DNA from 3 places in the Sphingopyxis granuli genome. Region 1 is predicted to be linked to each of the others. Evidence: riboswitches for the same ligand, from Rfam matches in the RefSeq annotation. Region 1 holds a riboswitch; each other region holds the start of a gene.

Region 1 (4,109 bases):
CGGTTTCGATCGAGATGACGTCGGCGTCCATCGCGCCGATCGCGGGAAGGATGTCGTTGAATTCCGAATAGCACATGTGGGTGTGGATCTGCGTGTCGTCGCGCACGCCAGAGGCCGCGATGCGAAAGCATTCGACCGCCCAGCCCAGATAATGCGGCCATTCGCCGCGGCGCAGCGGCAGCCCCTCGCGCAGCGCCGCCTCGTCGATCTGGACGATCGCGGCGCCCGCGGCCTCAAGGTCCAGCACCTCGTCGCGGATCGCCAGCGCAATCTGGCGGCAGCTCGCTTCGCGCGGCTGGTCGTCGCGGACGAACGACCAGTTGAGGATCGTCACCGGCCCGGTGAGCATGCCCTTCACCGGCCGGTCGGTCTGATCCTGGGCATAGCGCCACCAGTCGACCGTCATCGGCCGCGGACGCGACACGTCGCCATAGAGGATCGGCGGCCGCACGCAGCGCGAGCCATAGCTCTGCACCCAGCCGCTGCGGGTGAAGGCGAATCCGGCAAGCCGTTCGCCGAAATATTGCACCATGTCGTTGCGCTCGAACTCGCCGTGGACGAGGACGTCGAGGCCGATCTCCTCCTGCCACTTGATCGCGGCGCGGGTTTCGACCTTCAGATAGCGGTCATAGGCCGCATCGTCGATTTCGCCCCGGATATGCGCGGCGCGCGCCTTGCGGACCTCCGCCGTCTGGGGGAAGGAGCCGATCGTCGTGGTCGGATAGCGGGGAAGCGGAAGGCGCCGGCGCTGCGCCTCGCGGCGCGCGGCGAAGGGCGCGGCCCGGCGCGCGGCGTCCGTGTCGAGCGCGGCAAGGCGGGCGGCGACGGCGGGATCGTGGATGCGGGGCGAGGTCGCGCGGGCGACCGCGGCCATCCGCGACGCCGAAAAGGCGGCGAAGGCGGCATCCTCGCCTTCGTTCAGCGCCTTGGTGAGCGCGGCGAGTTCCTCGATCTTTTGCGCCGCGAAAGCCAGCCATTGCGCGATTTCGGGATCGAGCGCGGTTTCGAGCGCCAGATCGACCGGAACGTGGAGCAGCGAACAGGACGGCGCGAGGATCAGGTCGCGCGTCGCCGCCAGCTCCTTGAGCCGCCAGTAAAGGTCGGAAAGGTTGGCGCGCCAGATGTTGCGGCCGTCGACGACGCCGAGCGACAGCAGGACGTGCGGCCGCACCTTGTCGAGTGCCGGGCCGAGCTGTTCGGGCGCGCGGACGAGGTCGAGGTGGAGACCGTGGACGGGCAGTTCGGCGGCGAGATCGAGATTGTCGCCGAGACCGCCGAAATAGGGGGTGAGCATCAGGCGCGGCCCCGCCGTCGCCAGCCGCGCATAGGCGCGCTCGAACGCGGCGCGCTGCGCGTCGTCGAGATCGAGGACGAGGCAGGGCTCGTCGATCTGCACCCAGTCGGCGCCCTGTTTCGCCAGCCGCGCGAGGATCTCGGCATAGGTGTCGAGCAGCGCGGGAAGCAGGGCGAGCGGTTCGACCGCCTTGCCCTTGGCGAGCATCAGGTAGCTGACCGGGCCGAGCAGCACCGGGCGCGTCTGATACCCCAGCGCCTTCGCTTCGTCATATTCGTCGAAAATCTTGGTCGAGGCGATGCGGAAGGTCTGGCCGGCGGTGAGTTCGGGGACGAGGAAATGATAGTTGGTGTCGAACCATTTGGTCATCTCCTGCGCCGTCGTATCGGCGGCGTGGCCGCACCCGGCGTGCGCCGGATCGCCCTGTGCGCCGCGCGCCATCGCGAAATAGAGATCGGTATCGACCGTCTCGCCGTCCCAGTCGTAGCGCGCGGGGACGGCGCCGATCAGCGCCGAGGTATCGAGCACATGGTCATAGAGCGAAAAATCGTTCGACGGCAGGATGTCGGCCCCCAGCGCCTTCTGCCGCGCCCAATGGGCGACGCGCAGGCCGGCCGCCGCGGCGTGCAGGTCGGCGAGGGTCGATTTGCCCGACCAGTAGGATTCGAGCGCGACCTTGAGTTCGCGGCGAAGGCCGATGCGGGGAAAGCCTAAAGTGGCGACGCTGACAGTCATTTCGAGCACCTTGCAGGGGGCAAGGGCGACGGACAGACGCGAACGCACGATATCCCGCGTCCGCAGGGCAAGGGTCGGACGCAGCCATGCATGCGGCCTGACCGGGCACCCCGCCGGAGGACGTATCTGACGAGGCAGGTCTCCTGGCTCGCGGGTCGCCGCAGCGGTCTGGCCTTCCCGGTTCCTTGCCGAACCAGTGGCATGATCGACCGCCGCTCGCCGCTTACAGTTGCGGGGGCAGCGCCGGTTTCGCACCGGCTTCCCATCTTCGCTCCGCCCCGGATGCCCGGCGCGAAGAACCTCGACAGCATGAAGAATAGGCGCCGCGGCAATCCTGTCAAGCGCTATATAAAGAAATCTTTATATGTGTTGGCTGGTGATTGGCCCTATCCTAAAAGGCGGTCGCCAGCAGCGCGGCGGTGGCGGCCGCGATCGCCAGCAGGAGCGCGATCTTCGGACCGTGCGAGGCGAGAATATGGGTTCGCCGGCGATCGAAGGGCGGCCCTTCGACCTCATGAGAAAGCTCGGTTTCGGGCCGCGTGCGCGCCGCGAAGGCGGGCGGCGATGCGAGGGCGGGGCCGCTGATCCCGCTGGCGAGCGCCAGCTTTTCGAACGCCACCGCCATCTTCTCGCGGTCGAGGTGCCGGTCGATCGCCTCGCGCTCGGGGTCGGGATCGGGCGGCGGCGGCAGGCTTGCGACCCTGCGCTCGATTTCGCGGTCGAGCGCGTGGAGGCGATCGATCGCCTCGACGATCCGCCGCCGGTCGCTGCTGGCGAGCGCCAGTTCGAGACGGGTCAGCGACAGCGCGCTTGCGCGGCAATATTGCAGGCTCCAGAACAGGTCGCTGCTTCCCCCGACGGCGGGGAGCGGCCCGGCGGGAGCGACGGGCGCGCTCGGGCCGCTGGCGGACGAGGCCTGGGATGCGTTCACGGGTCCTTCTCCTTCGCCGCCCCCCGGCTGCGCGCATCGGCTTAGGACCAAATGCGCGCGCCGCGAAACGCCGATCGGGCCAGTCGTGACCGGGATGCGGCGGACGGGAGAGGGAAGGGGTGCGAGGAGGCCGGGGCGGCCCGCGCCGCCCCGGGCGCCGCGACCGGATCAGATCGCGTTCGCCGCCGACAGGATCGCGCGCACGCTGGCGGTCGCGACATCGGTGTCGAGACCGCAGCCGAACAGGCTGCGGCCGTCGGGGGTACGGCATTCGACATAGGCGGCGGCCTGCACATTGCTGCCCTGGCCGATCGCATGTTCGGAATAATCGACGATGTCCATCGCCGGGCCGCCCGATTCGGCCAGCGCGGCGACGACGCTCGACATCAGGCCGTTGCCGCGGCCGCTGATGCTGCGCTCGGCGCCGTCGATGGTCAGCTTGCCGGCGAAGATGCGGTCGGCGCCGCTCTGGCTTTCCGCCCAGCTCACGAGCTGGAAGCGCTTGCCGTCCGCCGCCAGATAATGCCCTTCGAAGGCGGTCCAGATGTCGTCGGCGGTCAGCTCGCGGCTCGTCTGGTCCGCCACCGCCTGGACGATGTGGCTGAAGCTCGCCTGCATCTTCTTCGGCAGCTTCAGCCCCTTGTCCTGTTCGAGCACCCAGGCGACGCCGCCCTTGCCCGACTGGCTGTTGACGCGGATCACCGCTTCGTAGCTGCGCCCCAGGTCGGCGGGGTCGATCGGCAGGTAGGGGACTTCCCACTTGTCGTCATTCTGCCGCTCGCGCGCCGCGAACCCCTTCTTGATCGCGTCCTGGTGGCTGCCCGAAAAGGCGGTGTAGACCAGTTCGCCGCCATAGGGGTGGCGCGGGTGGACCGGCAGTTGGTTGCAATATTCGACCGTCTGGATGACCTGATCGATGTCGGAGAAGTCCAGTTCGGGGTCGACGCCCTGCGTGTACATGTTGAGCGCGATGGTGACGAGGCAGGTGTTGCCCGTGCGCTCGCCGTTTCCGAACAGGCAGCCCTCGACGCGGTCGGCGCCCGCGAGCAGGCCGAGTTCGGCCGCCGCGACCCCGGTGCCGCGGTCGTTGTGCGTGTGCAGGCTGATCAGCGCGCGGTCGCGGTTCGGCAGATGCTTGCAGAAATATTC
Region 2 (4,109 bases), 1.1 Mb from region 1:
TATAATTCTCATCGAAGATGTTCTCGGCACGCGCGAAGAAGCGAACATTCTCCGACAATCTGAATTCGGCGCGCAGGTCGATAAGCGTGTAATCGTCGAGGACGATGCTGTTCGACGCATTGTCGAAACTCTTGCCGGACCAGCGCAGTGCCGCTCCGACGTCGAGACCGAAGGGAAGAGCGTAACCGACCGAAGCATTGGCCGCGTGGCGCGGACGGCGCGGCAGGTCCCTGCCGAAATTGGTCGCGCCCGGCGAACGATCCTCGGCCACGATCCAGCTATAATTGCCGTCGAGCGTCAGCGCGCCCAGCGTCAGCGCCGCCGTCGCCTCGATCCCATGCGCCTCGCCGCGCGCGACATTGGAATAATAGCCCGAACGGCGCGTGGAATCGCCAGGGACCAAGCAGAGCGGATTGGGCGTGGTGGGCGAGCAGGAATTGAAGATGATCTGCCCGGTCGTGGTGCGATCGAACCAGACCCCGCCAACCGTCAGAGCGCGGCCGAACAATTGCTGCTCGATCCCTGCTTCCCAGCCATGCGCTTCCTCCGGGTCGAGCGCGACATTCCCATATTCGCTGAACATCTGATACAGCGTCGGCGCCTTGAAACCTTCGCCATAGCTCGCGCGCAGGATGGTCCCGGTCGGCAGCCGCCAGACACCGCCCGCCGCAAACAGTGTCTGCCCGCCGAAGCGGTCGTGATCGTCATGGCGGACGCCGCCGTTGATCGTCAGCCCGTCCAGGGGCTCGACGCTGAGCTGGCCATAAAGGCTGGTCACGTCCGCCTTGCCGATCGCGAAGTCGGGAAGGGGCGTCGCCAGCGAACCCGAAGGCGAACGGCTGCGGAACCTCGACCGTTCATTCTCGACGCCGAAGACCGCGCTGACGCCGCGCGTGACATCGATATTGCCCTGATATTCCCAGCGCCGATTCTCTCCCTTGGCCTGAAGGCTGACGGGACGAGCACGCAGCGGCCCGTAATTGCTGCGATCGGTGTCGGTGTAGGAATAGGAAATCCGGTTGCGGAAACGCCCGTCCAACAGGTCGAAGTTGGCGCCGGCATAGCTCACGAATTCCTCGTTGAGCGCGTAGTCCGGCGTATCGCCGCTCGTCGAATCGAGATTGACGCGCGCCGTGGAATAATAACCGCGCACTTCGACGCTGAGGTTCGAAGCAAGCGCCAGTTCGGCGCGGCCCGTCACGCTGCGGTTGCGATAGCCGTCGCGCTCGCCGCCGCCAAAGGCCGGGGCGATCGCCGAAATGCCGTCGGTGGTGAAGCTCTGGCCGCCGATGCGCCAGTTCAGTGGTCCCGTGCGGCCGCCGATCGCGGCGCGCGCGCTGACCGTGTTGCGCGACCCGGCCTCGATGTCGAAGCTGCCTTCCAGCGGTTTTTCGGGGATGGCCGTGACGATATTGACAACGCCGCCGATCGCCTGACTACCCCACAGGATCGACTGCGGACCACGCAGGATTTCGATCCGCTCCATGTCGCCGACCAGCAGGTTGGCGAAATTATAGCCGCCGCCGGCCGCCGCCGGATCGTTGAGCTTCACGCCATCAATCACGACAACGGTATGATCGGACTCGGCGCCGCGGATGCGGAGCGATGTCGCGGTGCCATAGCCGCCGTTGCGCGAGACGGTGATGCCGGGTGTGCGCAACAGCAACTCGGTCGCGCCGATATCCTGCGACCGGTCGATCGCCGTCTTGTCGAGCACGGTGATCGTCGACGGCACCTCGTCGAGTGCGAGCGGCGAGCGCGTCGCGGTGACGACGATGCTGTCCTCTTCGGACCTCGCGGCGGCGTTAGCGGCTTCTGCGGCCGATACGGGAAAGCCGGCCGCAAATGCCGCCAGTGAAATGGAACTTCGAACAATAACACGGAACATAGGGTACCCCATCGACAAGACCATTCGGTCGCTGGGTCGATGGCGGCCCACCCTGATAGGCGAACGACATCGGCCCGCGCGGCCGCGCGGTCACCTTTGTCGTCTGTCGGGTTCACCCCCGTCCGCCCGGCACACCCTGTCCGCGCGAAAGACGACGGCGACGGGCAGGTCTCCTGGCTCGCGGGTCGACGCCGGTCCGGGCCGCCTTCTCAGGACCGATGGTCCCAATGGCATATGGCCCGATGGCTCTCCGCTTACAGTTGCAGGGGCAGCAGGGGTTTCGCACCCCATTCCCTTTCAATCCCCTTTCGGGGAACCTGTCGCGGCCCGCTCGTTAGGCAAATCGCGTCAGGCGATCAAGTGAAAGAAGCTGCCCGTCACGTGGCCGGCGCGATGGCCGGCGGGGCCGAGATCGCGACCTGCCGCGTCGGCAAGCCGGGCGAAGGGGGCGCCTTCGTTCGTCGATGTGATGGTCGCATGATGATATTCATGCCCCCACAGCGGCGTTTCGGCATCGGCGAAGCGCGTCGACGCGAACAGCCGCGCCTGCCGATAGCCGAGCGACATCTTCCTTTTCGCGAAGCTGGTATCGACCGGCAGCAGCCCCGCCATAGGATGCACGATGCCGTCCGCATCCTCGATGCTGCGGCCGAGCAGCATATAGCCGCCGCACTCACCATGCACCGGTGCGCGCGCCGCGAAGGCGCGCAACCCCGCCATGAAGCGCGCATTGCCCGCCAGCCTGCCCGCGTGCAGTTCGGGATAGCCGCCGGGCAGCCAGCAGGCGTCGCAGTCCATCGGCGGCGCCTCGTCGGCGAGCGGCGAGAAGCCGCAAATCTCAGCGCCCGCATCGCGCCACCACGACGCCAGATGCGGATAGAAGAAGGCGAAGGCATCGTCGGCGGCGAGGGCGATGCGCTGCCCCGGCGGACGCAGGCGCGGTCGGACGGGGAAGGCCGGAGCGGTCGCATGCGCTGCCGCGCGGATCGCGGCGAGGTCGCAATCGCGCGCGAGGATCGCCGCGACGGCATCGATCCGCTCGTCCAACGCGCCATCTTCGCGCGCCTGCACCAGCCCGAGGTGGCGCGAGGCGGCCGCCAGCGCCGGGTCGCGGCGGATCATGCCGAACAGCGGCAGGTCGAGCGCGTCGAATCCTTCGGCGATCATCGCGGCGTGACGGTCGCTCGCAACGCGGTTGACGATGACTCCGGCCACCGGCGGCGCGCCGGGAAAGGTCGCGAAGCCATGCGCGACCGCCGCGACGCTCTGACCCGCGCCCTCGGCATCGACGACGAGCAGGACCGGCCAACCCGTCAGCCGCGCGACCTCGGCCGCCGTGCTGCTCCGGCCCGCGCCATCGAACAATCCCATCGCGGCTTCGGCGACGACCAGATCGGCGCCGCAGGCCGCCTGCGCCGCCAGCCCCTTCAGCATCGCCGGCGTCATCGCGAAACCGTCGAGATTGACCGAGGATCGCCCGGTCGCCACGGCGTGAAAGCCGGGGTCGATATAGTCGGGTCCGCATTTTGCCGCAGCGACGCCGAGTCCTTCACGCTGGAAGGCGCGCTGCAGCCCGATCGCGACGAGCGTCTTGCCCACCCCCGAGCGCGGCGCCGCGACCAGCAGTCCCGGCGCGAGTTGGCCGCTCAAAACTCTATTCCCCGCTGCGCCTTCACGCCCGACCGGAACGGGTGCTTCACCTGCACCATCTCGGTGACGAGGTCGGCGGCTTCGATCAGCGCCTCGGGCGCATTGCGGCCGGTGACGACGACATGTTTCATCGCGCCTCGATCGAGCAGGCCCGCGACCACCTCGTCGACGGGCAGATATTCGTAGCGCAATACGATGTTGAGTTCGTCGGCGACCACAATCGCGATGTCGGGATCGGCGATCATCCGTTTCACCTCGTCCCATCCGGCGCGCGCCCAGGCGATATCGCGCGCACGGTCCTGCGTGTCCCAGGTGAAGCCTTCGCCCATGACCTTGTGCTCGACCTGCCCGGGAAAGGCCGAATAGACGGCCTTCTCGCCAGTCGCCCAGCCGCCCTTGATGAACTGGACGATGCCGACCTTCATCCCGTGCCCCAGCGCGCGGCACACCATGCCGAAGGCGGCAGTCGACTTTCCCTTGCCTTTGCCGGTGTGGACGATCAGCAGGCCCTTTTCCTGCGTCTTGTCGGCCATGATCTTGACTCTTGCAGCCTGCCGCTTGCGCGCCTTTT
Region 3 (4,109 bases), 1.7 Mb from region 1:
CGAGGTCGGTCGTGCGGCCGTTGTAGCGCAGCGTCAGCGTCCCCGCAAAGCGCTGGTCGCTGCTCGACACGGTGGCGTTGAAGCTGGCGATATGCTTCGGTCGCCGCACTTCGGGCGCGCCGTTCTCGCGCGCCTTGATCCAGCTGTAGGCGAGGTCGAAGCGAAGCTGCGGCAGCGGCCGCGCGCTGGCGAAGGCCTCGATGCCGTGCTGCTTGCTCGTCGTCGCGCGGTTCGCCGGAGTCGCGGTGAAGTCGGGCGCGGGATAGTTGGTGAAGATCTCGTCCTTCAGCGTCGAATCGAACCAGGTCGCCCCGATCGTCGCCCAGTCGTCGGCGCCGAAGCTCTGCTCGATCCCCGCTTCCCAGCCCTCGGACTTTTCGGGTTTCAGGTCGGGATTGCCGATGTAGCGGCCGTCGATATAGCCGAACAGCTCGAAATAGCCCGGATTCTTGACCCCGGTGCCATAGGCGCCGCGGATGCGCGTGCCGGTCGGAAGGCGATAGCTGCCCTGGACGCGCCAGGTCGTCGCATCGTCGAAGCGGTTGTTGTCGTCGTGGCGCAGCGACGCGCCGAGCGAGAGCGCGCCCGCGGTCAGCTCATATTGGGCGACCAGCCCCAGATTGTCGGTGTGGCGCTTTCCCTGAAAGGCGCCCGGCGTCAGCGTGCGGAACGCCTCGCGCTCGACATCGACCGCACCGGTCAGCCGGTGGGCGATCGCATCGGTCCCGAAGCGGATGCTAGAGGTCAGCGATCCCTTGTAGCGCTGTCCCTTGCTGCCATAGTCCAACCCGAAGGGGGAGCGGCCGTGGCGCGCGGTGTCGGAAAGCTGCCCCGACAGGCTGGTCACCCAGCGCCCGTCGAGCGCGGTCAGTTCGGCCGCCAGCAGGGCATGGAAGGATTCGGTCTCGACATGGACGCCGGGGCTGTCGACGATATAGCCGAAGCGCGGGCTCGTCGTGTCATATTCGCTGTCGTTGTTGTCGGCGTCGCTGAAGCCATAGCGCAGCACGGCGTTCAGCCGGAAGGCGTCGCTCGGCGTCCAACCCAGCTTCGCGCTCGCGCCGACCGTCTGCATCCCGACGTCGCGCACCCCGCCGCGCGCGGTCGGATAGCCGTTCGCGCCGTAATAGGTACCGGTGATCGCATAGTCGAAGCTGTCCGATGCGCCCGCGGCGCGGGCGCTGCCGGCGACGGTGCCGAACGACCCGCCCTCGATCCGGGCGCTCAGGCCCGGCGCCTCGCGCCCCGACAGGGTGATGTAATGGATCACGCCGCCGATCGCGTCGGAGCCATAGAGCGACGATTGCTGGCCGCGCAGCACCTCGATCCGCGCGGCGGGGTCGGCGAGCAGACCGCCGAAATCGAACTGGCCCTGATAGGGGTCGGCGACCTCGATGCCGTCGACCAGGACGAGGACGTGATTGGCTTCGCTGCCGCGGATGCGGATATCGGTCATGCCGCCGAGGCCGCCGGTGCGGCTGACCGCGACGCCGGGCACGTCGCGCAGCACGTCGGAAACGATGCGCGTCTGGCGCTGTTCGAGCGCTTCGCTGTCGATCGCCGTGACCGAGGCGCCGAGCTGGTCCGCCCGGACCCCTTCGCCCGAACGCGAGGCGGTGACGATGATCGCGTCGCCGGGGCGCGGGTCGGCGGCGGCATCGCCGGTCTGGGCCAGCGCCGGCGAGGTCGCCGCCAGCGCCACGATGGAAAGGCCGTATTTCAACATGGGAGTCCCCCACGCGCCGAGAGCGAAGGCGGGGACCTGCCGAGCCGCGTGCGCGATCGACCGGCGCACGGGCGGCGGGCTGGCGCAAGGCGCCCGCATTTCGTGCCCCGAAGCGGCCCCGGCCGCTGGGTCGTCGCTCGACGGAGTTCTCCGTGCCCTGGCCTTTCCCTGGACCGAGGCATTGAGCGACCCACGCCGGCAGGTCTCCTGGCTCGCGGGTCGTCGCTTGATGCACGCCTTCCCAGGTCGCCCCAGTGGCAGACCCGGTCGGGGACCGGGTCGGTGCATCGCGCTCGCCGCTTACAGTTGCAGGGACAGCCCCGGTTTCGAAGGTCCGGCCGGACCCCCTTACCGCGTTCCCTTTTAAGCCCCATCGGGGCACCGGCGCGATCAATGCAAGGTTGCCCTTGCGGCGCCCGCCCATAGCGCCTCGGCGCATTTTGGCAATCGGCTTTTGCGGGGCCTGCGCGCTTGCCCGAACCGTCCGCCGGGACTAGGAGCGCGGCGTGGCCGATCTTTCCGCCTTCCGCCGACCGGGCTGGCTGCTGCTGCCGGTGCTTCTCGCGCTGCTCGCGCGGGTGCTGGTCGCGCCGGGCTGGATGATCGGGCCCGATGCCGGGGGGTCGATCACCGTCCGCGTCTGTTCGGACCCGTCGAACCCCGGCGGGACGATGACCATCCCGGTCCAGACCGCGGGCGATCATCCCGATGGAGAGGGGCAGCAGCATTGCCCGTGGGGCGCGCTCGCGGTGGCGCCGATCGTGCCCGATGCCCCGGCGCTGCCCGCGGCGCCGGTGCGGGTCGACCCCGCGCCGCCGGCGATCCCCTCGCTCGGCTTCGCGCCGGGCATCGCCTCGCCGCTTCCCCCCAGCACCGGCCCGCCCGCCTTCGCCTGATTCAGACCGATCGCCGGCCGCGCTTTCGCGCGCGCCGGCCTTGCCTGATTTTCAGCGAAGGATTTTCCATGACCCGTTCCGTTACCCGTGCGGCGCCCCTGCCGGCGCTCGCCCTCGTCCTTTCCTTTTCCCCGGTGCTGTTTTCCACGGCCGCTCACGCCGAGGAGGCGACGATCATCGTCACCGCGCCGACGCTCGCCGACGCCGCGCAGCAGCGCGCGGCGCAGACCCCCGGCGGCACCGACGTCGTCACGCATCAGGATTATGCCGACAAGACGATCGTGTCGCTGCGCGATACGCTCGCCTTCTCGCCCGGCGTCTACCTCCAGCCGCGCTATGGGCAGGAGGTGCGCTTGGCGATCCGTGGCTCGGGCCTCTCGCGCGGCTTCCACATGCGCGGCGTCACGCTGTTGCAGGACGGGGTGCCGATCAACCTCGCCGACGACAATGGCGATTTTCAGGAGCTGGAGCCGATCTTCTTCGACCATCTCGAAGTCTGGCGCGGCGCCAATGCGCTGCGCTTCGGTTCGGGAACGCTGGGGGGCGCGATCAACGGCGTGACCCCGACCGGGCGCACCGCCCAGGGCGTCTATCTGCGCGGCGATGCCGGCAGCTTCGGCCTGCTTCGCGGCCTGGTTTCGGCGGGCGTCGCCAGCGGGCCGGTCGACGCCTGGGGCGCGGTCAGCGCCGACACGTCGGACGGCGACCGCGACCATGCGCAGCGCCGCAGCCTGCGCTTCCACGGCAATGTCGGGCTGACGCTCGGCGACGGGGTCGCGACGCGCTTCTATGCGAGCATCAACCGCATCCGCCAGCAACTGCCGGGCGCGCTGACCGAGGCGCAGGCGCTGACCGCCCCGCGCGGCGCCAATGCGAGCAGCGTCGCGGGCGACCAGCGGCGCGACATCGATTCGCTGCGCCTGCAGAACCGCACCCGCTTCGACCTCGGCACCGCGACGCTCGAGGTCGGGGGTTTCGTCAACGCGAAATCGCTCTTTCACCCGATCTTTCAGCTGATCGATCAGAAATCGACCGACGTCGGCGGGTTCGCGCGGATCGACTATGCGGCGGGGCCGGTCGAGGTGACGCTGGGGGGCGAGATTCGCCGTGGCAGCACCCACGCGCGGCAGTTCGTCAACGTCGCCGGCCGGCGCGGCGCGCTGACCCTCGACGCCGATCAGGAGGCGCGGACCGCGAGCCTCTATGGCGAACTGCGCGTGCGGCCGGTGCCGCCAGTGACGCTGATCGCGGGGGGCGTCTATGCCGATGGCATGCGCAAGCGGCGCGTCGGCTTTTCGGCGACCCCGGCCGGCGACGGGCGCGTCGCGTTCGACGCCTTTTCGCCCAAGTTCGGCGTGCTGGTCGAACCGGCGGAGCATGTCCAGATCTTCGCCAACTACAGCCGCTCGGCCGAATTTCCCGGTTTCGGGGAGGTGTTCCAGTCGATCGGCATGCCGCCCGCCAGCGCGCTGATCGCCGACATCCGG

Evidence for each region. A riboswitch is a leader RNA that binds a small molecule or an ion and turns the genes downstream of it on or off. The one in region 1 is predicted to bind cobalamin.
Region 2: it holds a riboswitch for cobalamin, as region 1 does, so the genes downstream of both, SGRAN_RS18195 (TonB-dependent receptor plug domain-containing protein) here and metE (5-methyltetrahydropteroyltriglutamate--homocysteine S-methyltransferase) in region 1, are expected to answer to the same signal.
Region 3: it holds a riboswitch for cobalamin, as region 1 does, so the genes downstream of both, SGRAN_RS20840 (TonB-dependent receptor plug domain-containing protein) here and metE (5-methyltetrahydropteroyltriglutamate--homocysteine S-methyltransferase) in region 1, are expected to answer to the same signal.

What each region holds. Positions count from the first base shown of each region.
Region 1 is NZ_CP012199.1:2,852,819-2,856,927, reverse strand. It holds gene metE (5-methyltetrahydropteroyltriglutamate--homocysteine S-methyltransferase) at 1-2,029, opposite strand, end outside; cobalamin riboswitch at 2,146-2,348, opposite strand; gene SGRAN_RS13290 (hypothetical protein) at 2,421-2,960, opposite strand; gene leuA (2-isopropylmalate synthase) at 3,129-4,109, opposite strand, start outside.
Region 2 is NZ_CP012199.1:3,966,688-3,970,796, forward strand. It holds gene SGRAN_RS18195 (TonB-dependent receptor plug domain-containing protein) at 1-1,888, opposite strand, end outside; cobalamin riboswitch at 2,035-2,224, opposite strand; gene SGRAN_RS18200 (cobyrinate a,c-diamide synthase) at 2,237-3,538, opposite strand; gene cobO (cob(I)yrinic acid a,c-diamide adenosyltransferase) at 3,535-4,109, opposite strand, start outside.
Region 3 is NZ_CP012199.1:4,557,203-4,561,311, reverse strand. It holds gene SGRAN_RS20840 (TonB-dependent receptor plug domain-containing protein) at 1-1,726, opposite strand, end outside; cobalamin riboswitch at 1,907-2,126, opposite strand; gene SGRAN_RS20835 (DUF2946 family protein) at 2,233-2,622, shown strand; gene SGRAN_RS20830 (TonB-dependent receptor family protein) at 2,691-4,109, shown strand, end outside.